DNA from 2 places in the Pseudomonas spirodelae genome. Region 2 is predicted to be linked to the other one. Evidence: predicted binding sites of a transcription regulator. Region 2 holds the regulator's gene; the other holds the start of a gene.
What was found. Region 2 encodes sigma-54, which starts transcription at its own class of promoters, with help from an activator protein. Its sites were predicted from a motif close to ANTGGCATNNANNTTGCTNT; they were not measured.
Positions count from the first base shown of each region.

Region 1: the regulator sigma-54 is predicted to act here: its motif matches at 12,545-12,564, upstream of glnK (P-II family nitrogen regulator).

Region 1 covers NZ_JAYEET010000005.1:29,345-44,093, reverse strand. Annotated here, with positions in the region: gene SOP97_RS02475 (2-thiouracil desulfurase family protein) at 1-167, shown strand, start outside; gene SOP97_RS02470 (DUF4399 domain-containing protein) at 204-638, shown strand; gene serA (phosphoglycerate dehydrogenase) at 841-2,070, opposite strand; gene SOP97_RS02460 (FAD-binding oxidoreductase) at 2,256-3,650, shown strand; gene SOP97_RS02455 (fumarylacetoacetate hydrolase family protein) at 3,779-4,444, shown strand; gene SOP97_RS02450 (SdiA-regulated domain-containing protein) at 4,571-5,506, shown strand; gene SOP97_RS02445 (NirD/YgiW/YdeI family stress tolerance protein) at 5,591-5,938, shown strand; gene SOP97_RS02440 (SdiA-regulated domain-containing protein) at 6,027-6,947, shown strand; gene SOP97_RS02435 (NorM family multidrug efflux MATE transporter) at 6,928-8,325, opposite strand; gene SOP97_RS02430 (LysR substrate-binding domain-containing protein) at 8,463-9,386, shown strand; gene SOP97_RS02425 (gamma-glutamyl-gamma-aminobutyrate hydrolase family protein) at 9,678-10,463, shown strand; gene SOP97_RS02420 (YifB family Mg chelatase-like AAA ATPase) at 10,526-12,025, opposite strand; gene SOP97_RS02415 (accessory factor UbiK family protein) at 12,064-12,333, opposite strand; gene glnK (P-II family nitrogen regulator) at 12,761-13,099, shown strand; gene SOP97_RS02405 (ammonium transporter) at 13,137-14,450, shown strand; gene SOP97_RS02400 (ammonium transporter) at 14,529-14,749, shown strand, end outside.
Region 2 covers NZ_JAYEET010000055.1:136,083-150,831, reverse strand. Annotated here, with positions in the region: gene lptA (lipopolysaccharide transport periplasmic protein LptA) at 1-23, shown strand, start outside; gene lptB (LPS export ABC transporter ATP-binding protein) at 26-751, shown strand; gene SOP97_RS18715 (RNA polymerase factor sigma-54) at 889-2,403, shown strand; gene hpf (ribosome hibernation-promoting factor, HPF/YfiA family) at 2,575-2,883, shown strand; gene ptsN (PTS IIA-like nitrogen regulatory protein PtsN) at 2,899-3,372, shown strand; gene rapZ (RNase adapter RapZ) at 3,375-4,232, shown strand; gene SOP97_RS18695 (HPr family phosphocarrier protein) at 4,245-4,517, shown strand; gene pmbA (metalloprotease PmbA) at 4,654-6,000, opposite strand; gene yjgA (ribosome biogenesis factor YjgA) at 6,104-6,622, shown strand; gene tldD (metalloprotease TldD) at 6,680-8,137, opposite strand; gene SOP97_RS18675 (carbon-nitrogen hydrolase family protein) at 8,140-8,988, opposite strand; gene SOP97_RS18670 (YhdP family protein) at 9,076-12,909, opposite strand; gene rng (ribonuclease G) at 12,941-14,398, opposite strand; gene SOP97_RS18660 (Maf family protein) at 14,478-14,749, opposite strand, start outside.

The DNA.
Region 1 (14,749 bases), on a different contig from region 2:
ACTACGACGGCACGTTTAGCGGCACCAAGGTGGCCGGTGAGGGCGTCACTGCGGCCGCTCTGCGGCGCATAGGTGTGCAGGTGTTCAGCGAAGAAGAGTTGCCCGCTGCCGAGGCCGCGTTATTGGCGTTGGAGCACGGCGCCGGCGGAACAATCGAGGCGGGCTAGGGTCGACTTCAGCAACATTCACCTGAAGGAGTCACTATGAAAGCCTTAATGATTAGCGCCGGCCTGTGCGCCACCCTGCTCGGCGCCGCGTCGTCGGCCTGGGCAGAGATGCCACGCAGCGCTGCGCCAGCGGATGCCGCGGTGTATTTCATTGAGCCGGCAGACGGCGCCACAGTCGATCAGACCTTCACCGTTAAGTTTGGCCTCAAGGGCATGGGCGTAGCCCCGGCGGGTGTCGATGTGCCGCACACCGGCCACCATCACCTGCTGGTTGACCTCAAGCAGGCGCCGGCCATGGATCAGCCCTTGCCGATGACCGACAACGTGCGGCACTTCGGTAAAGGCCAAACCGAAACCGAGCTGACCCTGGCGCCTGGTAAGCACATGCTGCAACTGCTGGTTGGCGACAAGAACCACGTGCCGCTGAATCCATCGGTGATGTCCGAGACGATCAGCGTGACGGTGAAGTAAGTCGCGCGCCACGCAAGAAAAAGGGAAGCCGAAGCTTCCCTTTTTTGTTGTCACAGCCTTTAGAAATTATTTCGGATCTAGCGAGCTAGAGCGAGACAAGGCAGAAATGGCCGAGGGCGCGGAGTTTACTGGCTGTAAATGAGCAGCCCGAGGCCATTTCTAACGCCGTATCGCCGACGCGCAGCAGATCGTGAACAAATTCTTAGAACAGGACGCGGCTACGGATGGTGCCATTCACGTGCTGCAACTTCTCCAGCGCCAGGTCGGAGTACTCGGCGTCGACGTCGATCACCACGTAACCAACCTTGGCATTGGTCTGCAGGAACTGGCCGGAGATGTTGATGCCATTTTCGGCGAACACGTTGTTGATCTCGCTCATTACGCCCGGCACGTTCTGGTGAATGTGCAACAGGCGGTGCTTGCCTGGGTGAGCCGGTAGAGCCACTTCAGGGAAGTTGACCGAAGACACCGAGGTGCCGTTGTCGCTGTACTTGACCAGCTTCTCGGCCACTTCCAGGCCGATGTTGGCCTGTGCTTCGGCGGTCGAGCCACCGATGTGCGGGGTCAGGATCACGCGATCCAGGCCACGCAGCGGGCTTTCGAACTCTTCGTCGTTGGACTTCGGTTCGACGGGGAACACGTCAATCGCGGCGCCAATCAGGTGCTCGTCCTTGATCGCTTCGGCCAGGGCTTCCAGCACCACCACGGTACCGCGTGCGGCGTTGATCAGGATGCCGCCCTTTTTGATGGCGCGAATTTCTTTCTCGCCGATCATCCACTTGGTGCTTTCGATCTCAGGCACGTGCAAGGAGACGATGTCGCTCATGCCCAGCAGCTCGGTGAGGTTGCCGATTTGAGTGGCGTTACCCAGTGGCAATTTGGTCAGCGGGTCGTAGAAAAACACCTGCATGCCCAGAGACTCGGCGAGTACCGAGAGCTGCGTGCCAATCGAACCGTAGCCGACGATGCCGAGCTTTTTGCCGCGGATCTCGAAGGAGTTAGCCGCCGATTTGATCCAGCCGCCGCGGTGGCAGGAGGCGTTCTTCTCAGGGATGCCGCGCAGCAGCAGGATCGCTTGGGCCAATACCAGCTCAGCGACCGAGCGGGTGTTCGAATACGGTGCGTTGAATACGGCGATGCCGCGCTCGCGGGCTGCATCCAGGTTGACCTGGTTGGTGCCGATGCAGAAGCAGCCTACGGCGACCAGACGCTTGGCGCAGTCGAAGACTTCTTCAGTCAGCTGAGTGCGCGAACGGATACCAATAAAGTGCGCGTCGGCGATCTTTTCTTTCAGCTCGTCGTCGGAGAGTGCGCCCTTGAGGTACTCGATGTTGGTGTAACCAGCGGCCTTCAGGGTGTCCACTGCATTCTGGTGGACGCCTTCAAGAAGAAGGAACTTGATCTTGCTCTTGTCGAGAGAGGTCTTGCTCATCGGAGTACCTGTTGTCCCACAAATAGTGTCAGGGAGGAGGCCGGGCGCGGCCGGCCGCAGCCCGCAGATCGGCCCGGGGGCACGATTCACGGGGGGCGTATGCTAGCATACGAGCCCCGCGAAACACCTATCCTGGCAGATGAAGCGTGCTCAGGGTGACCATGAATCGTTTGAGAGTTCCGTAGATGACCAACCCTGCGCTGATCGAAGAGCTGAAGACCCTGGTGGAGCCCGGCAAGGTGCTTACCGATGCCGATTCCCTCAACACCTACGGCAAGGACTGGACCAAGCATTTCGCCCCTGCGCCGCTGGCGATTGCCTTCCCCAAGAGCATCGAGCAGGTGCAAGCGATCGTCCGTTGGGCCAATCAGCACAAGGTTGCACTGGTGCCGTCCGGTGGCCGTACCGGGCTTTCCGCTGGCGCCGTGGCGGCCAATGGCGAAGTGGTCGTCGCCTTCGACTACATGAACCAGATTCTTGAGTTCAACGAATTCGACCGCACCGCCGTGTGCCAGCCGGGTGTGGTGACCAAGCAGCTGCAGATGTTCGCCGAAGATAAAGGCCTGTACTACCCGGTGGACTTCGCCTCGGCAGGCTCCAGTCAGATTGGTGGCAATATCGGCACCAATGCCGGCGGGATCAAGGTGATTCGCTACGGCATGACCCGTAATTGGGTCGCAGGTTTGAAAGTGGTCACCGGCACCGGCGAGTTGCTGGAGCTGAACAAGGACCTGATCAAGAACGCCACCGGCTACGACATGCGCCAGCTGTTTATCGGCGCCGAAGGCACCCTGGGTTTTGTGGTTGAAGCGACCATGCGCCTGGACCGTGCGCCGAAGAACCTCACTGCGATGGTGCTCGGCACGCCGGACTTCGATTCGATCATGCCGGTGCTGCACGCCTTCCAGAACAAGCTGGACCTGACTGCTTTCGAGTTCTTCTCCGACAAGGCCCTGGCCAAGATCATGGCCCGTGGCGATGTGCCGGCGGCGTTTGAAACGGACTGCCCGTTCTACGCCCTGCTGGAATTCGAAGCCACCACCGAGGAAGTCTCCGAAGCGGCCCTGGCCACCTTCGAGCATTGCGTCGAGCAAGGCTGGGTGCTGGATGGCGTGATGAGCCAGAGCGAGCAACAACTGCAGAACCTGTGGAAGCTGCGCGAGTACATCTCGGAGACCATCAGCCACTGGACGCCGTACAAGAACGACATCTCGGTCACCGTCTCCAAGGTGCCGGCGTTCTTACATGACATCGACGCCATCGTCGGCGAGCACTACCCGGATTTCGAAATCGTCTGGTTCGGCCATATCGGCGACGGGAACCTGCACCTGAATATCTTGAAGCCGGAGAACCTGTCCAAGGACGAATTCTTCGCCAAGTGCGCCACGGTCAACAAGTGGGTGTTCGAGACCGTGCAGAAGTACAACGGCTCGATCAGCGCCGAACACGGCGTGGGCATGACCAAGCGCGATTACCTGACCTACAGCCGCTCGGAAGCCGAGATTGGCTATATGAAGGCGATCAAGGCGGTGTTTGACCCGAACGGGATTATGAACCCGGGCAAGATCTTCCCGCTCTGACGGCTCAAGCCATTGCTAAAGGCGTTCAACCGTAGCGCTAGCCAGGCTGCGCCTTTAGTCGAAACGACAGCGCGGCCTCACTCGTCCAGCATGAGCAATCCATTATTCAGCAGGCACAGGAGTCGGTGATGAGTTACCAGCACCAGTATGTCGATGGCACCCATATCCACTTCCCCATGGGCAAGGTGGTGTGTATTGGCCGTAATTACGCCGAACATGCCAAGGAACTGAATAACCCGGTGCCGACCGAGCCCTTGCTGTTTATCAAGGCGGGCAGTTGTGTGGTGCCGCTGGATGACGGCTTTACCCTGGTTGAGGGTAAGGGCGATGTGCATTACGAGGCGGAAATTGCCGTGCTGATTGGCAAGCCGCTGTCGCGCACGCCGAATGCTGAGGAAGTACGCGATGCGATTTCCGGCTTTGCCCCAGCGTTAGACCTGACCCTGCGCGACCTGCAGGCGACGCTCAAGGCCAAGGGCTACCCCTGGGAAATCGCCAAGTCGTTTGACGGTGCCTGTGTGTTGGCGCCCTTTATTCCGGGTGATGCGATTGAGGATTTGGCGGATATTGGCATTCGTCTGGCGATCAACGGTGAAGTACGGCAGGACGGCAACAGCCGCGACATGCTCAACCCGATTCTGCCGATGATCCAGCACATCTGCGGGCATTTCAGCTTACAGCCTGGCGATGTCATCCTTACCGGCACACCTGCGGGTGTGGGGGCGCTGCACAAAGGTGATGAGCTGGTTCTGGAACTGGTTGGCCATAGTCGTTTCGCCAGCCGCGCGCTCTAGCCGACGCCTGACCCGCAGCCTTGTTGGTGCAGGCACCTGGAGGTGCCTGCTGGCTTTGCGGTTTAACAGAAACTTAAGCGTAGCGCTCTAGTCTGACTGCCATCGTTCTTATATGAGTTGTGTGCGATGTCGATCTGGATTGCCCCACGGGGGCCGCTTTACCGGCGGATACTGCTGGTTGTTCTGCTGGCGGCTGGCCTGTTTTCAGCCAGTTATCTGCATTGGGATGATCGGCTGGCTTTTTGGGCCAAAGAGCAGCGGGTGAATGCCGACGAGCAGGCGCAGAGCATCTGGCTGCCGGGTTATCGGGCGATCCTGCAAGGCAAGCCCCTACAGGGGCTCGAAAACGAGGAGTTGTCCGGGCTGACCTACAGCGCCGAGACCAACACGCTGTTCACCGTCACCGGGAAACGTCCACAGCTAATCGAGCTGACCCTCACGGGAGAGGTGATTCGGCGCATCGTTCTGCATGGCTTTGCCAACCCTGAAGGGGTGGAAATGCTCTCCGGTGGTCGCTTGGCGATTATTGATGAGCGCAAGCGCACCCTCACCACGTTCAAGCTCGGCGCGCTGACCCATAGCCTGGAATTTGCCGACTTGGCCTCTTATGACCTGGGGTTTGCCGATGCCGGCAATAAGGGCTTCGAGGGGATTGCCTGGGACGGTCGCAATGAGCGCGTGCTACTGGGTAAGGAGCGTGGCCCATTGGGTCTGTTCAGTCTGCCGTTTCCCGGTGAGGAGGGCGCCGCCGGTACCCTGCAGCCGATGACGTCCGGGCATCTGTTTCTGCGTGATATTTCCTCGTTGAGCTACGACGCCCGCACTGGTCATGCGCTGGTGCTGTCAGATGAATCGCGGCTGCTGCTGGAAGTGGACGAGCAGGGCGAGCCGGTCAGCTTTATCAGCCTGGCCCGAGGCATGAATGGCCTGCAGCGTGGCATCGCTCAGGCCGAAGGGGTGACCATGGATGCGGACGGCAATATTTATATCGTCAGCGAGCCCAACCTGTTCTATGTGTTGCGCAAAGAACCGGCGAGCGCGCCGCCCGCCCAAGCGGATTAAGCTTGGGTTAAGCACCGATTAAGCCTGATTTCAGCTATGCCTTCTATTCTGGTTACATCAACTAACCAACTGGAGGGTTATCCCATGAAGCGTTTCACCTTGGCTTTACTGCTGGCACCACTGTTTTCTACTGCCGCACTGGCGACAGGCTATACCGGCCCTGGCGCGGTCGCCCAAGTCACCACGGTGGCCGCGGCGCTGGAGGCTGCTGACGACACGCCAGTGCTGCTGCAAGGGCAAATCGTCAAGCGTCTGCAGGACGAGCTCTATGAATTCAAGGATGCCAGCGGCACCATCACGGTTGAAATCGACGATGAGCACTGGCCAGCCCAGGCTATTTCCGAAACGGCGACAGTGAAGATCACCGGCGAAGTCGACCTTGATCTGACCAGCCGCGAAATCGATGTCGAGCACCTTGAACTGGTCAAGTAACTCGCCCCATCGAGTATTTACGTAAGCCCGAAGCCTCGCTTCGGGCTTACGCCGTTTTGTCACCGGTTATTGTTGAGAGTGCAGCGCGATGCGAGATCATTTCACCCTGAAACGCCTGCTGCTGAGTCTTGCTGCGCTGCTGTTGCTGTTACTTGCACTCTTCGCGCAGGAATACCGCCTGTTCGAGCGAGCCTGGTTCAACGTGCAGCAGTGGCAACAGGCGAGCACCGGCCAGCAGGCGCCAATGCTGCTCTCGGACTATCAGGTGGATATCGAGGCGCAGGTGATTGAGGGGTTGGATGATGATGTCTCGGCGCTGACCTACGACCCGGACCGCAAGAGCCTGTTTACCGTAACCAATCAGAAGGCGCAGCTGATCGAGCTGTCGCTGGATGGCAAGTTACTGCGGCGTATCGACCTACATGGTTTTGGCGATGCCGAGGCGGTCGAGTACATCGGCAAGGGCTTGTATGTAATCACTGACGAGCGACGTCAGCGGCTGATCAAGGTGCGCGTGGATGACGGCACCACAGCCCTGCATGCCGAGCAGTCCCAACAGCTGTCCTTGAGCATTGGTCTGAGTGGCAACAAGGGCTTTGAGGGGTTGGCCTACGACTCGGTCGGCCAGCGCCTGTTTGTCGCCAAGGAGCGCGATCCACTGCGTATCTACGAAATCCATGGCTTCCCCCAGCTCGATTCGGCGCAGCCGTTTGCCGTGCATGTGGTGGATGACCGGCAGCGCGACGCTAGGTTGTTTGTGCGTGACCTTTCCAGCCTGCAGTTCGATGAGCGCAGCGGGCACTTGCTCGCGTTATCCGACGAGTCGCGGCTGGTGCTGGAGCTGGACACCGAGGGCAAACCGATCAGCAGCCTGTCACTGCTGAGGGGCCGAAACGGTCTTAAGCGCAGTGTGCCTCAAGGCGAAGGGATTGCGATGGATGACCAGGGCACCCTTTACCTGGTCAGCGAGCCGAACCTGTTCTACCGCTTCAAGAAGCCTGGGGCTTAAGCCGTGACGTAAGCGCGGCGGTTGAGGGTTGCAACAGGCGAGCGGTCTTCCATTCAAAGCCCAGGGTTAAGCCGATGGCGGCGCAGGCCAGGCCACCGGCCAGCCCCCACCACACGCCATGAGCGCCCCAGCCCAGCGGGAAGGCCAGCGTCCAGGCCAGCGGCGCCCCCACGGCCCAATAGCAGCCGAGGCCTACCCAGAAGGTGGTCTTGGCGTCCTTGAGGCCACGGATCGCGCCCATGGCGATGGTTTGGATGCCGTCGAAGAACTCGAACCAAGCGGCAATCGCCAGCAGGGCCACGGCCAGCGCTACCACCTCGTGATAGGTCTGGTCTGCAGCGTCGAGAAACAGTCCAATCACCCAGTGCGGGGCGAGCCAGAATAGGCCGGCAAACCCCAGCATGCACAGCGCGCCCAGGCCCAGCCCGAGGCGCCCGGCTTGCCTGGCTTGCAGCAGGCGGCCGGCGCCGAAGTGTTGGCCGATGCGGAAGGTCACTGCGTAGGAAATCCCCACCGGCACCATAAACGCCACGTACACCGACATGATCGCGATCTGGTGTGCCGCCAGTTGCGTGCTGCCCAGCGCGCCCATGCACAGCGCGGCAAAGGCAAACAGGCCTGACTCCACCGCATAGGTGCCGCCAATCGGCAGGCCTAGGCGCAGCAGTTCTTTCAGCTCAGCCCACACCGGCCGTAGCAGGCCGCGCCACAGAGGGTAAGGGCTGTAGGCGCTGTGGTGCAGTACATGCCAGGCCAGTAGAAGCGCCATGATATTCATCACCACGGCAGTCACCAGACCGATCCCGGCCAGGCCCAGCGGCGGCAGGCCGAACCAGCCCTTGATCAGGGCATAGTTGAGGATGAAGTTGGCCAGCGCCCCGCCAATGCTGATGGCCATTACCGGGCCAGGGCGGCCGATGGCGCTGGTAAAACCGCGCAGCGCCATAAAACTCATATAGCCGGGCAGGGCATACACCAGGGTTGAGAGAAACTGCATGGCGCCGCTGACGTTCTCCGGCTGCTGGCCGAAATACAGCAGTGCCGGGCCGAGGTGCCACAGCGCCAGCCCGGCCAGCAGCGCCAGCCCCCAGCCGAGCCACAGGCCGTTCTGGGTCAACCGGGTCACTCCGGCTGCGTCATTGGCGCCGTGACGGATCGCCACCAGGTTGCCGACCGAGGCAATCACCCCGACGCAGAAGATCGAGACAAAGGAGTAGCTGGCCGCCCCCAGGCCGCCTGCTGCCAGAGTGGCGGGGCCGAGCAGGCCCATCATCACGGTGTCGGTAAACACCATTAGTACGTGCGCCAGTTGCGCCGCAATTAGCGGCCCGGCAAGTTTCAAGATGGCGCGTAACTCGCCACGAAGCGGTTGCAGCATGATGAGTTCTACTCAGTTAGAAGGCTTGCTCGGGTGCTCCGTGCAGGCAGAGAATGCGCAATTTTCCTGCGCTATTGGTGCCGGCACAAAAGGATAATAGCGATGCCAGATATGACTATTACTCATGGATTAACCTTATGAGCCCGCGCTTGCCGCCGCTGTATGCCTTACGCGCCTTTGAAGCGGCAGCACGGCACTGCTCCTTCACCCGCGCCGGCGAAGAGTTGGCGATTACCCAGAGTGCGGTCAGCCGCCATGTGCGCACCCTTGAAGAGCACTTTGCCTGTCGCCTGTTTGAGCGCCGGGGCCGCAGCCTGCAACTCACCGAGACGGCGCGCCTACTACTGCCGGGGCTGCGTGATGGCTTTGAGGCGCTGGAGCGCGCCTGCAACACCCTGCGCGTCGATGACAGCGTGCTGCGCCTAAAAGCCCCCTCGACACTGACCATGCGTTGGTTGCTGGCGCGCCTGTCGCATTACCGCCTGAGCAGTGCCAGCGAAGTGCAGCTGACCAGTGCCTGGATGGATGTGGACAAGGTGGACTTTCTGCATGAGCCGTTCGACTGCGCGGTGCTGCTCGGGCAGGGCGACTTTCCGGAGGAATGGGAAAGCACTGAGCTGTTTGCCGAGTGGCTGATCCCCGTCTGCGCGCCTGAGGCGTTGACTGAGGAGCCCTGGGATCTGTCGCGTCTGCAGGCCGCCGAGTTGTTGCACCCCACCCCGGATCGCCGCGATTGGCGGCGCTGGTTGCAGGCCATGGGGCTGGCCGATCAAGTGCCGCTCAAGGGTGGCCAGGTGTTCGACACCCTGGAGCTGGGCATCGTGGCGGCCGCGCGCGGTTATGGCGTATCCATCGGCGACTTGGTGATGGTCGCCGAGGATGTCGCGCAAGGGCGGCTCGGCTTGCCTTGGCCCAGTGCAGTGCCCAGCGGCGACCGCTACTACCTGGTTTGGCCCAAGGCGCGGCGTGGTCAGGAGCGTTTCCGGCGGCTGCGTGATTATCTGTTGGCTGACGTAGCGGCCATGCAATTACCGCCAGTGCAGCGCCTGCCGGGGGATTAAATCAGCTGCGCCAAGGCGTAAAAAATATTGGACTAATGAATTGCGCGCTTTAAGTTTTTATTATTATTTTTCAATGGCTTATTGGTTGTTAGTCGAAAGTTTACTGCCGTCTTGATGGGCGTTTGTCAAACAATTTGCACTTATTCGTTTGACATATTTTACGGCTTTGGCAGACTTGCTCGCAGGGTTTAGGGGCTTCTAAGTCCTTAAGCCACGCGCACAACAGGGTGCGTGCCACAGTGTTTGACGCCCTGCATAGCAATGGCCGGCTGTCCGGCCCCAAGGTGAAGTATGTCCAACAACGATACCAACAAGCGCCCAGCGGCGCGTAAACCGGTGGTCCTGATGTCTATGGGCACCCAGGAACGCAAAGGCCACGCTTATCAGGTCATGACCCACAAATACATCACGCCGTTGGCGGAGATAGCTGGCTGTGTGCCGGTATTGGCCCCGAGCTGCTGTGGCGTCGATGACATCGACCAGTACCTGTCCATGGTTGATGGTGTGTACCTGACGGGTGCGGGGAGCAATATCGACCCGGCGCTTTATGGTCAGAAGAACAAGACTCCGAGCAAGGGCCAGGATAAAGAGCGTGATCTGTTCGATATTCCGCTGATTCGCGCGGCCCTCAAGCGCGGTTTGCCGTTGTTCGCCATTTGCCGTGGTATGCAGGAAATAAACGTGGCGCTGGGTGGCACCATTCACCAGAAAGCCTACGAAGTGCCGGGCTTGAACGATCACCGTGAAGACTCCAACGACCCAGTGGCAGTGCAGTACGCCGACAGCCATACCGTGCAGGCGCTGCCCGGTAGCTGGTTTGCTGAGCTGATGGGCGATGCGGCGTTTCCGGTTAATTCGCTGCATGGCCAGGCGCTTGATCAGTTGGGTGAGGGCGTTGAGGCTCTGGCCCACGCCGAAGATGGTTTGGTTGAGGCGATTCACCTGCCGGGCGTTGAGCAGTTCACCTTGGCGGTGCAATGGCACCCGGAGTGGCAGGCCGCGCAAAACCCGCATTCGGTGAAAATCTTCAAAGCGTTTGGCGACGCTTGCCGTGAGTACGCCGCACAGCGCGACTAACACTCCGCTTTGCCCTGCGGCATAAAGAAGCCCCGCATGCGGGGCTTCTTTATGCCGGTGATTCAGGTCGCGCTGCCGCTGGGGCGGTACTGCAAGGCTTCGCCCAGATGATTGCGGCTGATATCTGCGGCGCCGTCCAGGTCGGCCAGGGTGCGTGCCACTTTTAATACGCGGTGAGCGGCGCGCAGGCTCAGGCCCAGGCGCTCGCAGGCGTTTTCCAGCCACTGGCGGTCGGCGTCGGGCAAGCGGCAATGCTGTTGCACGCCGTTAAGGTCGAGGTGCGCGTTGCTGCAGCCTTGGCGTTCCAGTTGCTGCTGACGTGCTTTAACCACCTGAGCGGCCAGCTCGGCGCTGCCTGGACCGGGCTCAGTGCTGGGGTTGAGGCGGGTGGTTTCGCGCGGCACCGTCAGGTGCAGGTCGATACGGTCGAGAAAAGGCCCGGAGAGTTTGTTGCGGTAGCGTTGGATTTGCTCGCTGCTGCAACGGCAGCGCCCGGAAGGGTCGCCCAGGTGGCCGCAGGGGCAGGGGTTCATCGCCGCCACCAACTGGAAGCGCGCGGGAAAACGTACCTTGTCGCGGGCACGGGCAATCACGATATGCCCGCTTTCCAGCGGCTCGCGCAGGACCTCTAGCACCTTGCGATCAAACTCGGGCAGCTCATCTAAAAACAACACGCCGTGATGGGCCAAGGTGATTTCGCCCGGTTGCGGGCGACTGCCGCCCCCCACCAGCGCCGGGCCCGATGCGCTGTGATGCGGTGTACGAAACGGTCTTTGCGGCCAGGCGTTCAGCGGCGTGTGGCTGGCCACGGAATGGATGGCGGCTACTTCCAGTGCTTCCGCCTCGTTGAGGGGCGGCAGTAAGCCAGGCAGGCGGCTGGCCAGCAGGGTTTTGCCGGTGCCGGGCGGGCCGGTAAACAGCAAATTATGCGAGCCTGCGGCGGCCACCAACAGTGCGCGTTTGGCGGCAATCTGGCCCTGTACTTCGGCTAGGTCAGGGTAGGGCAATACTTGGCGCAGCAGGCCTTGCGCTTGAAACGGCGCAATCGGTGTTTGGCCGTTAAGGTGCGCGGCAACTTCTAGCAAGTGCTCGACGGCAATCACCGTCAGCCCAGACGCCAGGCTGGCTTCCTCGGCATTGGCCTTGGGCACCACCAGGGTGCGTCCGGCGGCGCGGGCCGCCAGTGCCGCAGGCAATACGCCTTGCACCGGGCGAATCGCCCCGGACAGCGCCAGTTCACCTAAGCATTCGAGCTGTTCCAGCGCCGCCGCAGGAACCTGGCCGCTGGCAGCGAGAATGCCGAGGGCAATCGCCAAGTCGAAACGGGCGCCGTCCTTGGGCAGATCGGCCGGGGCCAGATTGAGGGTGATGCGTCGGGGCGGAAAGTCGAAGGCGCAGTTGAGGATGGCACTGCGCACGCGGTCCTTGCTTTCCTTGACCGCGGTTTCTGGCAAGCCGACCAGCGCCAGTGAGGGCAGGCCATTGGCCAAGTGGGCCTCGACGGTGACGGCGGGCGCTTCAACGCCAACTTGGGCGCGGCTGTGGACTATGGCCAGGGACATCGATCACTCCTTGATCGGCAGATGCATCCGCTTGGGTATTACTCGTTGGGCGCGGTGGTGGCTGCGTTGCGGGCTTCCATCTCGCTGACCTTGGCTTCGAGGGCTTCCAGGCGAGCGCGGGTGCGGGCTAATACGACCATCTGGCTGTCGAATTCGTCGCGGCTGACCAGGTCGAGTTTGCTGAAGGCGCTTTGCAACAGCACCTTGAACTGGGCTTCGAATTCACTGCGCGGCAAGGGCGCATCGCCGTTGAACAGGCGCGAGGCATGGGTGGTCAGGGCGTCTAGCAGGGCTTTAGGTGGCAGCATAATGAGGTTCCGTTTACAGATGGCGGCAGTGTAGCACGCAGTTTTAACCGGCTTGCCGGGTGCGCTTGGCGTGGGATGGAGGCTGCTTGCACGGTTTTCGCGCGCGGCTCAGCGGGCTGTTGCACCGTTGTTGTGCGCTGGCTGTTGGCTATTACTGGGCTAAAACGCCCGTTTACTGGGTAACTGCATGAAATAAATCGGTTTTACCTGACCTGGCAAGCTTTCTGCTTTGTCTCCTGCGACGCAAGCACTGATGCAGTTCCGGTGCGTCAGGCGAAGCGGGGAAGTGTTTCGTTGGGAGCGGTTGCTGAGTATCGGTGCCGTTGGATCAGGGCTGCGATGCATTACAAAAGCCAGGCACTGCGCTTAGACTTGGACCGGGTTCGTAATTCCTGGGGCAAGTCCACCATACACGGGAGAGAGTTTCATGAAGCTAGTCACTGCCATCATCAAGCCGTTCAAGCTGGACGACGTTCGTGAGTCACTGTCGGAGATCGGCGTGCAGGGCATCACGGTCACTGAAGTCAAAGGTTTTGGTCGTCAGAAGGGCCATACCGAACTGTACCGCGGCGCTGAATACGTGGTCGATTTCTTGCCAAAAGTGAAAATCGACGTGGCCATCGCTGACGATCAACTCGATCGTGTGATCGAGGCCATCACCAAAGCTGCCAACACCGGCAAGATCGGTGACGGCAAGATTTTCGTTGTAAACCTGGAACAGGCCATCCGCATCCGTACCGGCGAAACCGGCACCGACGCAGTTTAAGCCTCCGCACGAACCCCCACGCCCCAGGAGTTAAACCATGACTCTGCGAAAAATCGCAGGGCTAGGAGCCCTTTTGTCTCTCGTTCCTGGCTATGCCATGGCCGAAGAGGCAAGCCTGAACAGCGGCGACACCGCTTGGATGTTGGTCGCCACTGTACTGGTGCTGTTTATGACCATTCCCGGTCTGGCGCTTTTCTACGCTGGCATGGTGCGTTCGAAGAACGTGCTGTCAGTGCTGATGCAGTGTTTTGCGATTACCGGGTTGATCAGCATTCTTTGGGTCGTCTATGGCTACAGCATGGCCTTCGACACGACTGGCATGGAGCAGGGGGTACTTAACCTCAACTCCTTCGTCGGTGGTTTCTCCAAAGCCTTCCTTTCTGGTTTGACTCTAGACAGCCTGGTGGCTGGGATTCCGGAGAGTGTCTTCATCACCTTCCAGATGACCTTTGCCATCATCACCCCTGCGCTGATTGTCGGTGCCTTTGCCGAGCGCATGAAGTTCTCGGCCATGCTGATCTTCATGGTGGTGTGGTTCACCCTGGTCTATGCGCCTATCGCGCACATGGTCTGGAGTGGCGACGGTGCTTTGATGTGGGACTGGGGCGTGCTCGACTTCGCGGGCGGCACCGTGGTGCACATCAACGCGGGTATTGCCGGTCTGGTGGCCTGTCTGGTGCTGGGCAAGCGTAAGGGCTTTCCTACTACGGCGATGCCGCCGCACAACCTCGGCTACACCCTGATCGGTGCAAGCATGCTTTGGGTCGGCTGGTTCGGCTTCAATGCAGGCTCTGCGCTGGCCGCCAACGGCAGCGCCGGTATGGCCATGCTGGTGACTCAGATTGCCACCGCTACAGCGGCGCTGAGCTGGATGTTCGCTGAGTGGATCACCCATCGCAAACCCAGCGTTCTGGGCATTGCCTCGGGTGCTGTGGCGGGTCTGGTGGCGATCACGCCGGCCTCCGGTACCGCGGGGCCGATGGGCGCTCTGGCGATTGGTCTGGCCAGTGGGGTGATCTGCTTCTTCTGCGCCACCAGCCTGAAACGCAAGCTGGGTTATGACGATTCCCTCGATGTATTCGGCGTGCATGCCGTGGGCGGGATTGTCGGCGCTATTCTCACTGGGGCGTTCGCCGCGCCCGCCTTGGGCGGCTTCGGCGCGGTGGAAGACATTGCGGGGCAGTTGTGGATTCAGTTCAAAGGGGTGGCCTTCACGGTGGTGTACACCGCTGTGGTGACCTTCGTAATCCTGAAAGTGATCGACCTAGTAATGGGCCTGCGTGTCAGTGAAGAGGAAGAGACCATCGGTCTCGATCTCGCCCTGCATAACGAGCGCGGCTACAACCTGTAAGCACACGGAGTGCGTCCGGCGCCAACCCGGACGCCTTAACCGAATAGCGCTAAAAAGCGTAACGGCAAGAGGTGAACCATGGACAACACAGCATTGACTGCACTGCAGTACGGTTTTGATACCTTCTACTTTTTGATTTGCGGCGCTCTGGTGATGTGGATGGCAGCAGGTTTTGCCATGCTCGAATCCGGTCTGGTGCGGGCCAAAAACACTACTGAAATTCTCACCAAGAACATCGCCCTGTACGCAGTGGCGAGCATCATGTACCTGGTGATCGGCTACCACATCATGTACTCCAG
Region 2 (14,749 bases):
CAGCCGAACAGCAGGCGCAGTAATAATGGCCACATTGAAAGCCCAACACCTGGCCAAAAGCTATAAAGGCCGCCAGGTCGTACGCGACGTCAGCCTGAGCATCGACAGCGGACAAATCGTCGGCCTGCTGGGTCCCAACGGCGCCGGCAAGACCACCTGCTTCTATATGATCGTCGGCCTGGTGCAGGCCGATCAGGGCCGCGTGATGATCGACGACCTCGACGTCAGCCATCAACCTATGCACGGCCGCGCGCGCGCCGGTATCGGCTACCTGCCGCAGGAAGCCTCGATCTTCCGCAAGCTCAGCGTGGCCGACAACATCATGGCCATCCTGGAGACCCGCAAAGACCTCGACGGCGCATCACGCCGCAAGGAGCTTGAGGGCCTGCTGCAGGAGTTCCATATCAGCCATATCCGCGACAACCTCGGCATGAGCCTGTCCGGTGGTGAGCGTCGCCGCGTAGAAATTGCTCGCGCCCTGGCAACCAACCCCAAGTTCATCCTGCTCGACGAGCCCTTCGCCGGTGTCGACCCCATCTCCGTGGGCGACATCAAGCAGATCATCCATCACCTCAAGGCCAAGGGCATCGGCGTACTGATCACCGATCACAACGTCCGCGAGACCTTGGACATTTGCGAGACGGCTTACATTGTCAGCGATGGCCAACTGATCGCCGAAGGTGATGCCGAGACCATTTTGGCCAACCAGACAGTAAAAGAAGTTTACCTGGGGCATGAGTTCCGGCTGTAACCACGGCTTTTCTCAAGCCTGTTGCAGCCAAGGCTAGGCAAAAGCTTTAGAGTCAGGCATATAATTTGCTTCCTGGTGGCGTTTTTAAAAATGCCCTGTAGTGGATTGCGCACAGACGCCGGTAAATAAGGTCTGCAATGAAACCATCGCTCGTCCTGAGAATGGGCCAGCAGCTGACGATGACACCGCAGCTGCAACAGGCCATCCGTCTGCTCCAACTGTCGACCCTGGATCTGCAACAAGAGATCCAGGAAGCCTTGGAGTCCAACCCGATGCTCGAACGCCAAGAAGAGGGCGATGACTTCGACAACTCGGACCCCATGGCCGATGGCGCAGAAAGCGCCAATACCAGTGAGCAGGCTGAAGCCCCCCTTCAAGAAACCAGCTACCAGGAAACCACGCAGACTGTGGACAACCTGGAAGAAGGTGACTGGGGTGAGCGCATCCCCAACGAGCTGCCCGTCGACACCGCCTGGGAAGACATTTACCAGACCAGTGCCAGCAGCCTTCCCAGCAACAGCAACGATGATGACGAGTGGGATTTCACCACCCGCACCTCCAGCGGTGAGAGCCTACAAAGCCATTTGCTGTGGCAGCTCAACCTGGCGCCAATGTCGGACAAGGACCGCCTGATTGCTGTAACCCTGATCGACTGCATCAACGACCAAGGCTACTTGGAAGAAACCCTGGAAGAAGTGGTCGACGCATTCGATCCCGAGCTGGACATCGAACTCGATGAAGTCGAAGCCGTGCTGCACCGCATTCAGCAATTCGAGCCCACCGGCATTGCCGCGCGTAACCTGGGCGAATGCCTGCTCCTACAACTGCGCCAGCTGCCTGCAAAAACACCGTGGCTGAGCGAAGCCCAGCGCCTGACCAGCGATTACCTCGACCTGCTTGGTAGCCGCGACTACAGCCAGCTGATGCGCCGTATGAAGCTCAAGGAAGATGAGCTGCGCCAGGTCATCGATTTGATCCAGACCCTCAACCCGCGTCCCGGCTCGCAGATAGAATCCAGCGAACCGGAATATGTGGTGCCCGACGTGATCGTGCGTAAACACAACGAGCGCTGGCTGGTGGAGCTGAACCAAGAAGCGATGCCGCGCCTAAGGGTTAACGCGCAATACGCCGGCTTTGTGAAGCGCGCCGACTCCAGCGCCGACAACACCTTTATGCGCAACCAACTGCAAGAAGCGCGCTGGTTTATCAAAAGCCTGCAAAGCCGCAACGAAACCCTGATGAAAGTCGCCACGCAGATCGTCGAACACCAGCGCGGCTTCCTCGACTACGGCGACGAGGCCATGAAGCCCCTCGTGCTGCACGACATCGCCGAAGCCGTAGGGATGCACGAGTCGACTATTTCACGGGTAACAACGCAGAAGTTCATGCACACCCCGCGCGGCATTTACGAGCTGAAGTACTTCTTTTCCAGCCATGTCAGCACCTCTGAAGGGGGCGAATGTTCGTCGACAGCGATCCGCGCCATCATCAAAAAACTGGTCGCGGCGGAAAATGCGAAAAAGCCGTTGAGTGACAGCAAGATCGCTGGTCTACTGGAGGCACAAGGCATTCAAGTCGCTCGCCGTACGGTCGCAAAATACCGTGAGTCCCTCGGAATAGCGCCCTCCAGCGAGCGCAAACGATTGATCTAAGGCGGCACTAAGAAGGAAGACCCGTCACACTGCACAGAACCTTTCAGGTAAGGCTTTTTCGCTACGCGGCCATACAGCCAGAATCCGTTCTGCCAGAGTCTTCCACGCCACAGTGTTCCGGCGGCAGGCCTCTTGCCTGCCTCTTACACACGGTAACAAGGAGAAAGCGGTATGCAAGTCAACATCAGTGGACACCAGCTGGATGTGACCGACGCCCTGCGCGACTATATCGGCGAAAAACTCGGCCGATTAGAACGCCACTTCGACAAGATCACCAATGTACAAGTCATCATGGAGGTCGAGAAACTCAAGCAGAAAATCGAAGCGACCCTGCATATTGCAGGCGGTGAAGTCGTCGCGAATGCCGAGCATGACGATATGTACGCCGCCATCGATTTACTGACCGACAAACTCGATCGACAACTCATCAAACACAAGGAAAAACAGCTCGATCGTCAACAAGGCGCTATGGCCCGCTGACGTCGTCTATCTCCTATGATCCGACTTGAAACTATCCTGACCCCCGGCCGTTCCCTAGTGAACGTGCCGGGCGGCAGCAAAAAACGTGTTCTCGAACAGATTGCCAACCTGGTAGCGCGAGAGCTGCCTGACCTGGATGGCCAAGACATCTTCGAAAGCCTGATTGCCCGTGAAAAACTGGGTTCAACCGGCTTCGGTAATGGCATTGCCATACCGCATTGCCGCCTGCCGGGTTGCACTGCACCGATCAGCGCCCTGCTGCGCCTGGACGCTGCGGTCGACTTCGACGCCATTGATGGCGCCCCCGTCGATCTGCTGTTTGTTCTGCTGGTGCCAGAGGCCGCCACTGACGCTCACCTGGAATTGCTTCGGCAGATCGCTAGCATGCTCGACCGCAGCGACGTGCGTGCCAGCCTGCGCCAAGCCGAAAGTAGCGAAGCCTTGTATCAAGTGGTCGTTGACGTACAAAGCCAACTCAATCGAGCCTGAACATGCGCCTGATCATCGTTAGCGGTCGTTCCGGCTCCGGGAAGAGCACGGCCCTCGATGTGCTCGAGGACAACGGTTTCTACTGCATCGACAACCTGCCCGCGGGGCTGCTGCCAGAACTGGCCGAGCGCGCTCTGTTGCATACCGAACTGCTGCATCCGCAGGTCGCGGTATCCATTGACGCGCGTAACCTGCCGAGCCATCTCAAGCGTTTCCCCGAGCTGCTCGAAGAGGTTCGCGCCCGGCACATCAAATGCGATGTGCTCTACTTGGACGCCGACGAAGAAACCCTACTCAAGCGTTTCTCGGAAACCCGCCGGCGCCACCCGCTAACCAACGAGAATCGCTCGCTGGCTGAAGCCATCGCCGATGAAAGCCTGCTGCTAGGCCCGATCATCGACCTGGCCGACCTGAAAATCGATACCACACACCTCAACCTTTACCAACTGCGTGACAGCATCAAGCTACGTCTGCTTAGCCAGCCCGAGCCGGGCACGGCATTCCTAATTGAGTCTTTTGGCTTCAAGCGCGGCATGCCGGTGGATGCCGACCTAGTATTCGACGTGCGCTGCTTGCCTAATCCCTACTGGAAGCCAGACCTGCGCGACTTCTCCGGGCTCGACCAGCCGGTTGTCGATTACCTCAGCGCCCAGGCCGATGTTGAGGAGATGTACCAGGATATCCTTGCCTACCTGACCAAATGGCTGCCGCGCTTTGCCGCCAGTAACCGCGCCTATGTCACGGTGGCGATCGGCTGCACTGGCGGGCATCATCGCTCGGTATACCTGGCCAACCGCCTAGGCGAAACGCTGAAGCCCATTCTAAAAAATGTCCAGATTCGCCACCGCGACCTCAGCTAAGGAATTGCCGCGATGCCCGCCTGCGAAATCACCATTATCAACAAGCTTGGCCTGCATGCCCGTGCGGCTGCCAAATTTGTTGGCGTTGCCGGGCGCTTTCCTTGTCAGGTTAAGGTCGGTCGCAGTGCCGATAGCCTGGTGGATGGCAAAAGCATCATGGCGGTTATGATGCTCGCCGCCGGCAAAGGCACTGACGTTCATCTGCATACTGAAGGTGAGCAAGATGCCGAAGCGCTGCAGGCACTGAGCGAGCTGATCAACAACTACTTCGATGAAGGCGAGTAAACACGCAGGCCATAAAAAATGTCCTGAAGCTATTTAAAAGTCGCGTAGCGACGGCTCGCAGAGTGGCTGCTCTGAATGGCAGGTAATAAAAAGGGCTGCTCACGCAAATGGGCAGCCCTTTTTTGTGCCGTATTGCTTAGCTACCGGCCACCGTCATCCGCTCGATTAGCACCGAACCGGTGCGAATGTTACTGCGCAGCTCCAGATCATTACCAACTGCGACAATCTGCTTAAACATGTCACGCAGGTTGCCGGCGATGGTGACTTCTTGCACCGAAAACTGGATTTCACCGTTTTCCACCCAGTAACCACCCGCACCACGCGAATAGTCACCAGTGACCATATTCAGCCCCTGCCCCATCAGCTCGGTGACCAGCAGACCGCGTCCCATGCGCTTAAGCAGGGCTTTCTGGTCTTCATCGCCATGACTGACGAACAGGTTGTGCACGCCGCCGGCGTTGGCAGTACTGGGCATGCCCAGCTTGCGCCCGGAATAGGTGCTGAGCACATAGGACAATAGCTCGCCGCGCTCGACAAATGACTTGGCATAGGTCGCCAGACCGTCACCATCGAAAGCGGCACTGCCGAGTGCGCGTGGAATATGTGGCCGCTCATCAATGGTCAGCCATTCTGGGAACAGCTGCTGGCCCAACGCCCCCTCAAGAAATGACGACTTGCGATACAGATTGCCCCCAGAAATAGCCGCCAGAAAGCTGCCAAACAGCCCGCCAGCCAGCTCAGCGGCAAACAGCACCGGTACTTCACAGGTCGGCACCGGACGCGCACCCAAACGGCTCACGGCACGCTCGGCAGCCAGGCGACCAATACTGCCCGCATCGGCCAGCAACTCGCCCTGGCGGTTAACGTCATACCAGTAGTCCCGCTGCATCTGCCCGGCCGCTTCGGCAATCATTACGCAGCTGAGGCTGTGCCGTGTACTGGCATAGCCACTGACAAAGCCATGGCTATTACCGTAAACCCGGCACCCCTGATGGGTATTGAGCGTGGTGCCATCGGCGTTCTTAATCCGCTGATCGGCAGCAAAAGCCGCCGCCTCACAGCTCAACGCCTGCTCGATGGCCTGCTCTGGGGTGATTGACCAGGCGTGATACAGATCCAGCTGCGGCAGTTCGCGCGCCATCAGTGCAGCATCGGCCAACCCTGCGCACTCGTCCTCGGAGGCATGTTTAGCAATCGCCAACGCCGCCGCGACGGTTTCACGAATGGCCGCCTCACCGCTGGCGGACGTGCTGGCCGAGCCCTTGCGCTGGCCAACATATAACGTGATGCCAAAACCTTGATCACGGTTGAACTCGACCGTCTCCACTTCGCACTGACGCACCGTGGTGGACAAGCCCTGCTCCACTGACACAGCCACTTCACAGGCGCTGGCCCCCTGCTTTTTCGCTTCGGCAATAATCTGCTCCACCTGCGCCTGCAATTGCGGCACGGCCTGGGGCCCGACGATGTCTACTGCACTCATAAAAACTCCTGAACGATAAGCGGCAAGCGCGACCACACAGGCCAGACGCTTACAGCTGGAAACTTACTGCTATCATGGCGGCGTTTTCCACTGGACCGCCACCATGTCTGAATACCTTGACGACTTCTCCGGCGAGAAGAGCAAAACCCAGATCAAACGCGAGCTGCATGCGCTACAAGATCTGGGGCAACGCCTTACTACCCTGAAGCTCGATCTGCTGAACAAGCTACCGCTGACCGACGAGCTGCGCCGCGCGCTCGCCGAAGCGCCCAAGCACACCGCCAACGCGGCGAAAAAACGTCATGTGCAGTTTATCGGCCGGTTGATGCGCGACCAGGATGTCGAATCCATCCTGACCCTGCTTGACCAGCTAGATGCCTCCACACGCCAGTACAACGAACGCTTCCATAACCTCGAGCGTTGGCGCGACCGCCTAATCAACGGTAACGATGACACCCTGGAGGCCTTTGTCGGTGAGTATGCCGAGGCTGACCGCCAACACCTGCGTCAGTTGATCCGCCAGGCTCAACACGAACTGGCACAAAACAAAGCGCCAGCAGCTTCACGCAAAATCTTCAAATACATCCGCGAGTTGGATGAAGCGCAACGCGGTTTGCGCTAAGCCGCGATGGTGGGTTACGCCTTCGGCTAACCCACCCTACGCCCTTCTCAACACACCCTACGACCCTGTTCCCCCGACGGTAATCGCATCAATCTTCAGCGTCGGCTGGCCAACTCCTACTGGTACAGATTGGCCATCCTTGCCGCAGGTGCCTACGCCGCTGTCCAACGCCAGGTCGTTACCGACCATCGACACCCGGCTCATAGCTTCAGGGCCATTACCGATCAGGGTGGCGCCTTTGACCGGCGCAGTGATCTTGCCGTCCTCGATCAAGTAGGCCTCGCTGGTGGAGAAGACGAACTTGCCGCTGGTGATGTCGACCTGGCCGCCGCCGAGGTTGGCGCAATAAATGCCTTTCTTCACCGAACGGATGATTTCTTCCGGGTCGCTTTCACCGGCGAGCATGTAGGTGTTGGTCATGCGCGGCATCGGCAAGTGCGCGTAGGATTCGCGCCGGCCGTTACCGGTCGCCGCCACGCCCATTAGGCGGGCATTCAGCTTGTCCTGCATATAACCCTTGAGCACACCGTTTTCGATCAGCGTGGTGCACTGGGTCGGCGTGCCTTCATCGTCCATGCTCAGCGAGCCACGGCGCTCAAATAAAGTGCCGTCATCGACGATGGTGCACAGGCTGGAGGCGACTTTCTCGCCCATTTTGCCACTGTAGGCCGAACTGCCCTTGCGGTTGAAGTCACCTTCCAAACCATGACCGACCGCCTCGTGCAGCAGCACACCGGACCAGCCCGCGCCCATCACCACCGGCATGCTGCCAGCGGGTGCGGGAATCGCTTCCAGGTTAACCAGCGCCTGGCGCAACGCCTCACGGGCATAGCCCATGGCGCGCTCTTCGTTATTGCTGGTCTGCTCAAGGAAATAGCGGTAATCGGTGCGCCCGCCGCCGCCATGACCGCCACGTTCACGACGACCGTTCTGCTCGACGATTACGCTGACGTTGAAGCGTACCAATGGGCGGATATCAGCCCCTAAGCTGCCGTCAGCCGCGGCGACCAAGATGCGATCCCAGACACCTGCCAGGCTAACTGAGACCTGCTGAATACGTGGATCGAGGGCGCGGGTGGCAACATCAATGCGTTTGAGCAGCTCGACCTTTTCCGCACGGCCCAACACATCCAGCGGGTTGTTCTGGGCATACAAGGGCTTCACCAGCGGGCTGCTGAACGCCTGCACGCGGGCACTTTGCCCAGCCCGGGCAATCGAGCGAGCCGCACGTGCCGCCTGACTCAGGGCATCGGCGGTGATCGCATTGCTGTAGGCGAAACCGGTTTTTTCCCCGGACTGCGCGCGTACGCCAACGCCCTGGTCGAGGTTGAAGCTGCCTTCCTTGACGATGCCATCTTCCAGCGCCCAGGTTTCCGAAGCCTGGCTCTGGAAGTACAGGTCAGCCGCATCCACTCCCGGTCCGGCCAACTCGGCCAAAACACCCGGCAGGTGGTCAAGGGTCAAACCGCCTGGCCCGAGCAAATGCTCGCTGACGGATACCAACATATCGCTCATAACTACTCCAAACCTGGCAGCCGCGGTTCGGCCGCTGCAAAAAATCGTTTATGTCGCACCACCGGCATACGCTGGCGAATCGCCGCTTGCTCAGTGGTATTGCGCTCAGCCAGCACCACACCAGGGCCTTGAGCCAGCTCGCCAAGTACCTGCCCCCACGGGTCGATAATCGCCGAATGGCCAAAGGTCTCGCGGCCGCCCGGATGCGTGCCGCCTTGCCCGGCCGCTAGCACATAACACTGGGTTTCAATCGCCCGTGCACGGGTCAATACCTGCCAATGCGCTGCGCCGGTCACGGCGGTGAATGCCGCTGGCACACTGATCAACTCCGCCCCGGCGGCGCGCAACGCGCTGTACAGCTCAGGGAACCGCAGGTCATAACAAACCGTAAGGCCTAGACGGCCGAATGGCGTGTCCGCCACCACCACTTGATTGCCGAAGGCGTAGTCATCGGATTCGCGGTAGCGGCCGTGATTGTCGCTGACATCCACATCGAACAGGTGCAGTTTGTCGTAACGCGCCACCTGCTGACCGCAGTCATCGATCAGCAGGGAGCAGGCATGGGCTTTGGCTTCTGGCTGACCCTCTGGCGGCAAAGGCAAGGTGCCCGCAACGATCCACAGCCCCAGGTCACGGGCGGTTTGCCGTAGCCAGGGCAAAATCGGCCCGTCACCCTGCGCTTCGGCACGCCCCAGCGCGGCGAGATCCTGCCGCCCCATGGCGGCGAAATTTTCCGGCAGCACCACCAGCCGCGCGCCCTGCGCGGCAGCCTGCTCGAGCAGCTGGCGCGCCTGAAGCAAGTTGGCTGTAACGTCGGCCTGGCTAACCATTTGGATGACGGCGAGGGTCATAGCGGTTTTATCTCAATCGCGGAAATCAGCCTTCAGCTTACAAGCCATGCCGGCAGACTGCACGGCTGTCTATCCGCCGCGCAGGCTTTACTGAGGCTTTTCAAAGGGCTTATCGAAGCTGATATCCGGGCTCTGCCAAGGCCCGGTGACGTCGTATTGCACACTGGCAAAGCGCGCAACACGATCCCCCAGCAGCTTATCGGCGACAAACAGCGCCCCCCCAATGGCCGGCGCACCAACAATCAGCGCCGCCAACGGCAGGTTGTTGGTCACCGGCAAGGTCACCAACAACTTGGCATCAATGCGGTCATTGGCCATGTCCAGCGTACCCTTCAACTCCAGGTTGCTCGATGGCCCTTCAAGGGTGATCGGCTCACGGGTGACAAATACCCCGTTTTTAGCCTCCAACACGCCTTTGACCCGGTCATAGCTAAGGCCTTTACCCAGCAGATCGGAGAAGTCCAACCGCAAGCGGCGGCCAATCGAATTAAAGTTCAGCAGCCCAAATACTCGCAGCGCCGAAGCCGGCCCTTCAACCTCGGAGAACTGCCCTTTGCGCAGGGACGCATCCAGCGTACCGCTGAGGCGCTTCATGCTGAACCAGGCCGGTGAGCCGGGCCAATCAGCATCCACATCCACATGAAAGTCTCGGCTGCTGGCGGTGGGGGCATAGCCCCAGGCAATCAGCACGTCGGCCAGATCCGCACCACCGAGGCGACCGGCATAGGTCGTACGCATGCCACTGGCCGTTTGCAGCCAGGTCGCCCGCCCCGCCACTTTTAAGCCTTTGAGGTTGAGATCCAGCTCGCTGAAGTGCACACCCGTTTCTACCGGACGCGCCTTGAGCGACCAACTGCCCAACGGCTCGATACCTTGAAAGACTTCGTCGATGCGCACGTCCAGCGCCGGGAAGCCGCTCGGATCAACCGCTGCCAGCGGATCGGGTGTATTCACCACAGGTGCGTCTTTATCCTTGAGCTGCGCTGCGGGTAAACGTAAGTAGTCGAGCGCCAGCGCGATCGGTACGCCGGCAGCATCCGGCAAGCCCACCCGGCCTTTCACCTGCGGGCTGTCGAGGCTGACCGCCCAGGTCGCAGCGTCGCGCTTAACACCCACTTCCAGTGCCTCCAGGCTGACGCCAAAGCCGGTGAAGCGAGCAATACGCAACTGTGCATCCTTGAACAATCGCTGCGCCTCATTGACTGGCAAGCTGGAATAAGGAGCCAACACCTGTTGCCAGGCCGACCAATCCAGCTCCGCCACGCGCCCACGCACACGCAGGCCTTGGCTGGTGGGTAGGCGTGCCGGGCCGTCGGCTAAGCGGATCTCACCCCGCCCTTGATTAAACTGGCCGGGACTCGCCGCAAAAGACAGGCTCAGTAAGTCGGCGTAATCCAACCAGTAACGCTGCTCGTACCCGCCCAGGCTCATACGCCACTGGGTGTCGCGCGCCTCACTGGCCGCTTTGCCGAAAGGTGCCGGCAGCGAAATCGTCGCCCCCTTGAGGGAGGAGTTCACGCGGAGCTGGCTGTCGGCGCCGTCCAGAGTCAGGCGCAAGCGGTAGGGTAGATTGCCGCCAACGGGCAGAGGCTGAGTCACGCCCAACCAGGCACTCAACGCGCTGACTGCAATTTGCCCGCTGGCATCGATACGGCTACGCGCTTTACCCGGTGAACCCTCGGCCACGGCCTTGCCCCGCACGGCATGGCCCAGCACCTGAGCACGAATATCCGGGGCACTGAGGCCACTGGCGGTGTTGTAGCGAAATGCACCCTGCAACTGGCTGAATTGCAGCGGCGGATTAGGCAGGCTGAGCTGCGCGCCTGCGCTGGCGAAATCCACCACCACGGCCGGGGTCAGCCCCTTGCGCAAGGGTATGTCGAGCTTGAGCTTGCCGGTCAACGCCCCCTCACCACTCCAGCCAGCAAAGGTATCTGCGGTGCCGATAGGCGTTTCCTGCAGGATGTGCAGGGCGTCATCAACCGAGCTGCTTAGCTCACTGGTTAACAGCAAGCGCGCGGGTTGGCCCGGTAATGAGGTGGCGATTAGAGCCTCGGCATTATGCACCTGGCTATCAAGCAAGCGACCCTCGGCGAGCGCCACACGCACGCCGGTGTGTTCAATTGACACCGTGCCACGTGCCTCACGCAGTGCTGGCCAGCCAGGCTGAAAGGCCAGCTCCGCATCATGCACGGCAAAGAACAGGCTAATGCTGCGCGCGGCACTTTCCGCACCCTTGTTTAGCGAACCCTGGTACTGGAAATAACCTTCATCGACTGCCCCGCCGCGAATCGCGCTTTTCAGCCAGGCATCCAGCTCGTGACTGAAGCCCGGCGAGCGGCTCGGCAGATACTTCTCGGTATAGCGCGCGTCGCCGTTACGCAGGCCAACACGCAGGTCCATGTAGTCTTCTTCGGCGGGGTCGGAGCGCAGGCGGATGAGAAAATCCCCGGCGGCCGGGCCTTCGTCCCCGACCACCTGTAAATACGGGCTGCGCAGGGTGAAGGCCTGCTCATCAATCTGCCAGGTCAGCAGCGCATTGGCAGTTTTGTAGTGCCAGGGGTTGGCAAACAAGGTGTCAAAATGCAGGGAGAAATCTTCGCTATCGAGCCGCAGCTCTCCCTGGCCTAAATCACCGCTGATGCTACCGCTGACATTCTCCGCCGCCGGCGACCCGTGCCATGCAGCAAAGCCGACGTGTTCCAGGTTGGCCGAGAACTGCAAGCGCTTGCTGTCGCTCAACCGCGGTCGGTAGTCGAGTTGGATATTACGCAATACACCCCGCGGTTTAAGCTGCTCCAGCAACGCCAGGGCGTTATCCGGCAATGGCGCAAGGGCCGCCACCAACGGCTGTAACGGGGCCACATCAAGCTGGTCGGCACTGAGCAACCACTGCTCCTGCACTTCGCTGCTTTCCGCCAGCTGGGTCAGCGCCAGACGCACGTCGCCCCAACGCTGCTCACCCCAACTGAAGGCCAGGTCATCGAGCAACAGCTGAAAACCCGAATCGGTGCGGGTGAAATAAGCATTCAGCGCCAGGTTACTCAGCGCAACCGATTCACGCTCGGCATAGCCAGCCGCAAACTGCGGCACATGCAGGCGGCTGACGGCACGCTGCACACCGCCCTTGGCCCAGCGCAACCAGAGCTCGCCGCCGAGCTGTAACTGCTCAAGCCGCCACTGCGCCAGCAGACTCGCCGGCACCCAGGCCGCCCAGTCGCTCTGCGGCAAGCTGAGATAAAGATCGGCTTCAGCCTCCTGCCAGTGTTGGGCACTTAGACGCGTGCGCAACTGCAGGGCCAGCGGCTGCCCGTCCGGCAAGCGCAAACGCCCGTCCAAACGCTGCCGCGTGCTGCCGTTGTACAGGGTGAGATTGACATAGGTCAGCGTACGCACCGGCTGATCGAACGCTTGCACAGTTACCTGGCTATTAACCAGCGTCAGGCGCTTAATCGCCTGCGACTGCGCCAGCAGCTGGCCCAGGTCCAGCGGCGCGGGCTCGCTGCGTGGCGCCAAGCCCTTGAGCGACCAGGTACCGTCTTCGCTCTGCGCCACCACCAGCTGCACGCCATCGAGCTCAAGGCGGGCAATCCGTATCTGGCGCGCCAACAGACTGGCCAGCACATCGGGCACCACGCGCACTTGATCCAACTGCAAGGCGCCCGGCCCCTCGCCAATCGCCACATCGTGGGCGGTTAGCAGCGGTGAGAAGCCTTGCCAAAGACCTTCCAGCGCGCCGATCCGCACCGGCATGGCCAATGCTTCGCGGGCTTTGTCTTCAGCCTCCAGACGGTATTCGGCGACCAGTGGCACCAACTCGCGACCGAGGCTGACGTAAAAGGCGGCGAGCACCAGCGCCAAGGCGCACAGCCCCAATGCCGTGCGCAGCAGCAGGGCGAGTCCGCGCGCCAATGCCTGCATTCAGTTCACGCCTGAGCAGTCGGCACGCATATCAGAGCAACACCACATCGTACTGCTCCTGGGAATACATGGTCTCGACCTGAAACTTGATGGTGCGACCGATAAAGGCCTCGAGATCAGCCACATTGCCCGACTCTTCATCGAGCAGGCGGTCGACCACTTTCTGGTTGGCCAGCACGCGGTAGCCTTCGGGTTGATAGGCCCGCGCCTCGCGCAAAATCTCGCGGAAGATTTCGTAGCAGGTGGTCTCTGCGGTTTTCAGCTTGCCGCGCCCCTGGCAGCAGCTGCACGGCTCACAAAGCACCTGTTCGAGGCTTTCGCGGGTGCGTTTGCGGGTCATCTGCACCAGGCCCAGCTCGGTGATGCCAATGATGTTGGTCTTGGCGTGGTCACGCTCCAGTTGTTTCTCCAGGGTGCGCAACACCTGACGCTGGTGTTCTTCATCTTCCATGTCGATGAAGTCGATGATGATGATCCCGCCCAGATTGCGCAGGCGCAGCTGTCGGGCAATCGCCGTGGCGGCTTCCAGGTTGGTCTTGAAGATGGTTTCTTCCAGCGTGCGATGGCCGACGAACGCGCCGGTGTTCACATCAATGGTGCTCATCGCCTCGGCCGGATCAATGATCAGGTAACCACCGGACTTGAGTGGCACCTTACGTTCCAGGGCTTTCTGGACTTCGCCTTCGACGCCATACAGATCAAAAATTGGCCGCTCGCCCGGGTAATGCTCCAGACGGTCAGCAATTTCCGGCATTAGCTCAGCAACGAACTGGGTAATTTTCTGGAAGGTCTCACGCGAGTCGACGCGGATTTTCTCGATTTTTGGATTAACCAGGTCGCGCAGGGTACGCAGCGCCAGGCTCAAGTCCTCATAGATCACCAGCGGTGTCGGAGCGACCTTCATCTGCGTGGCGATTTGCCCCCACAGACGGCGCAGGTAACGGATGTCCGCGAGGATCTCATCGGCGCCGGCGCCATCGGCGGCGGTACGCAGAATAAAACCACCGGCCTCCTCAATACCTTCGGCCGCCACACAATCGGTCACCACCTGCTTGAGGCGCTCGCGCTCGGCCTCATCCTCGATTTTCAGCGAGATGCCCACATGCGCGGTGCGCGGCATGTACACCAGGTAACGTGATGGAATCGACAACTGGGTGGTCAGGCGCGCGCCCTTGCTGCCAATCGGGTCTTTGGTGACCTGCACCACCAAACTCTGCCCTTCATGCACCAGGGCGCTGATGCTTTCCACCGCTGGGCCTTCACGGCTGGAGATTTCCGCGGCATGGATAAACGCGGCACGCTCCAGGCCGATATCGACAAAGGCCGCCTGCATGCCCGGCAGTACGCGCACTACCTTACCTTTGTAGATATTGCCGACGATACCGCGCTTTTGCGTGCGCTCAACGTGCACTTCCTGCAGCACGCCGTTTTCTACCACCGCCACGCGCGATTCCATTGGCGTGATGTTGATCAGGATCTCTTCACTCATGCGCTCATCTCTTCTGAGATAAAGCTGAAAGCCCGGAATAAGTGCCGATAAACACGCTCACTCACCCGCGACCCGCAACCTATTGACTGTGATCTGGCAGCGACTGCCAGCACGGAATAGCAAATTCTGCGAGCAATCCAGCCGTCTCACACAAGGGTAAACCCACTACCGCTGAATAACTGCCGTGCAACTGGCTGACGAACACCGCCGCCAGCCCTTGAATACCGTAACACCCCGCCTTGTCCTGCGGCTCACCGCTGGCCCAATAGGCGTCGATTTCAGCCTGACTCAACACACGGAACGTAACCTGACTGGTGACCACCCGCGCCACCACCCGCTCAGGGCTGACCA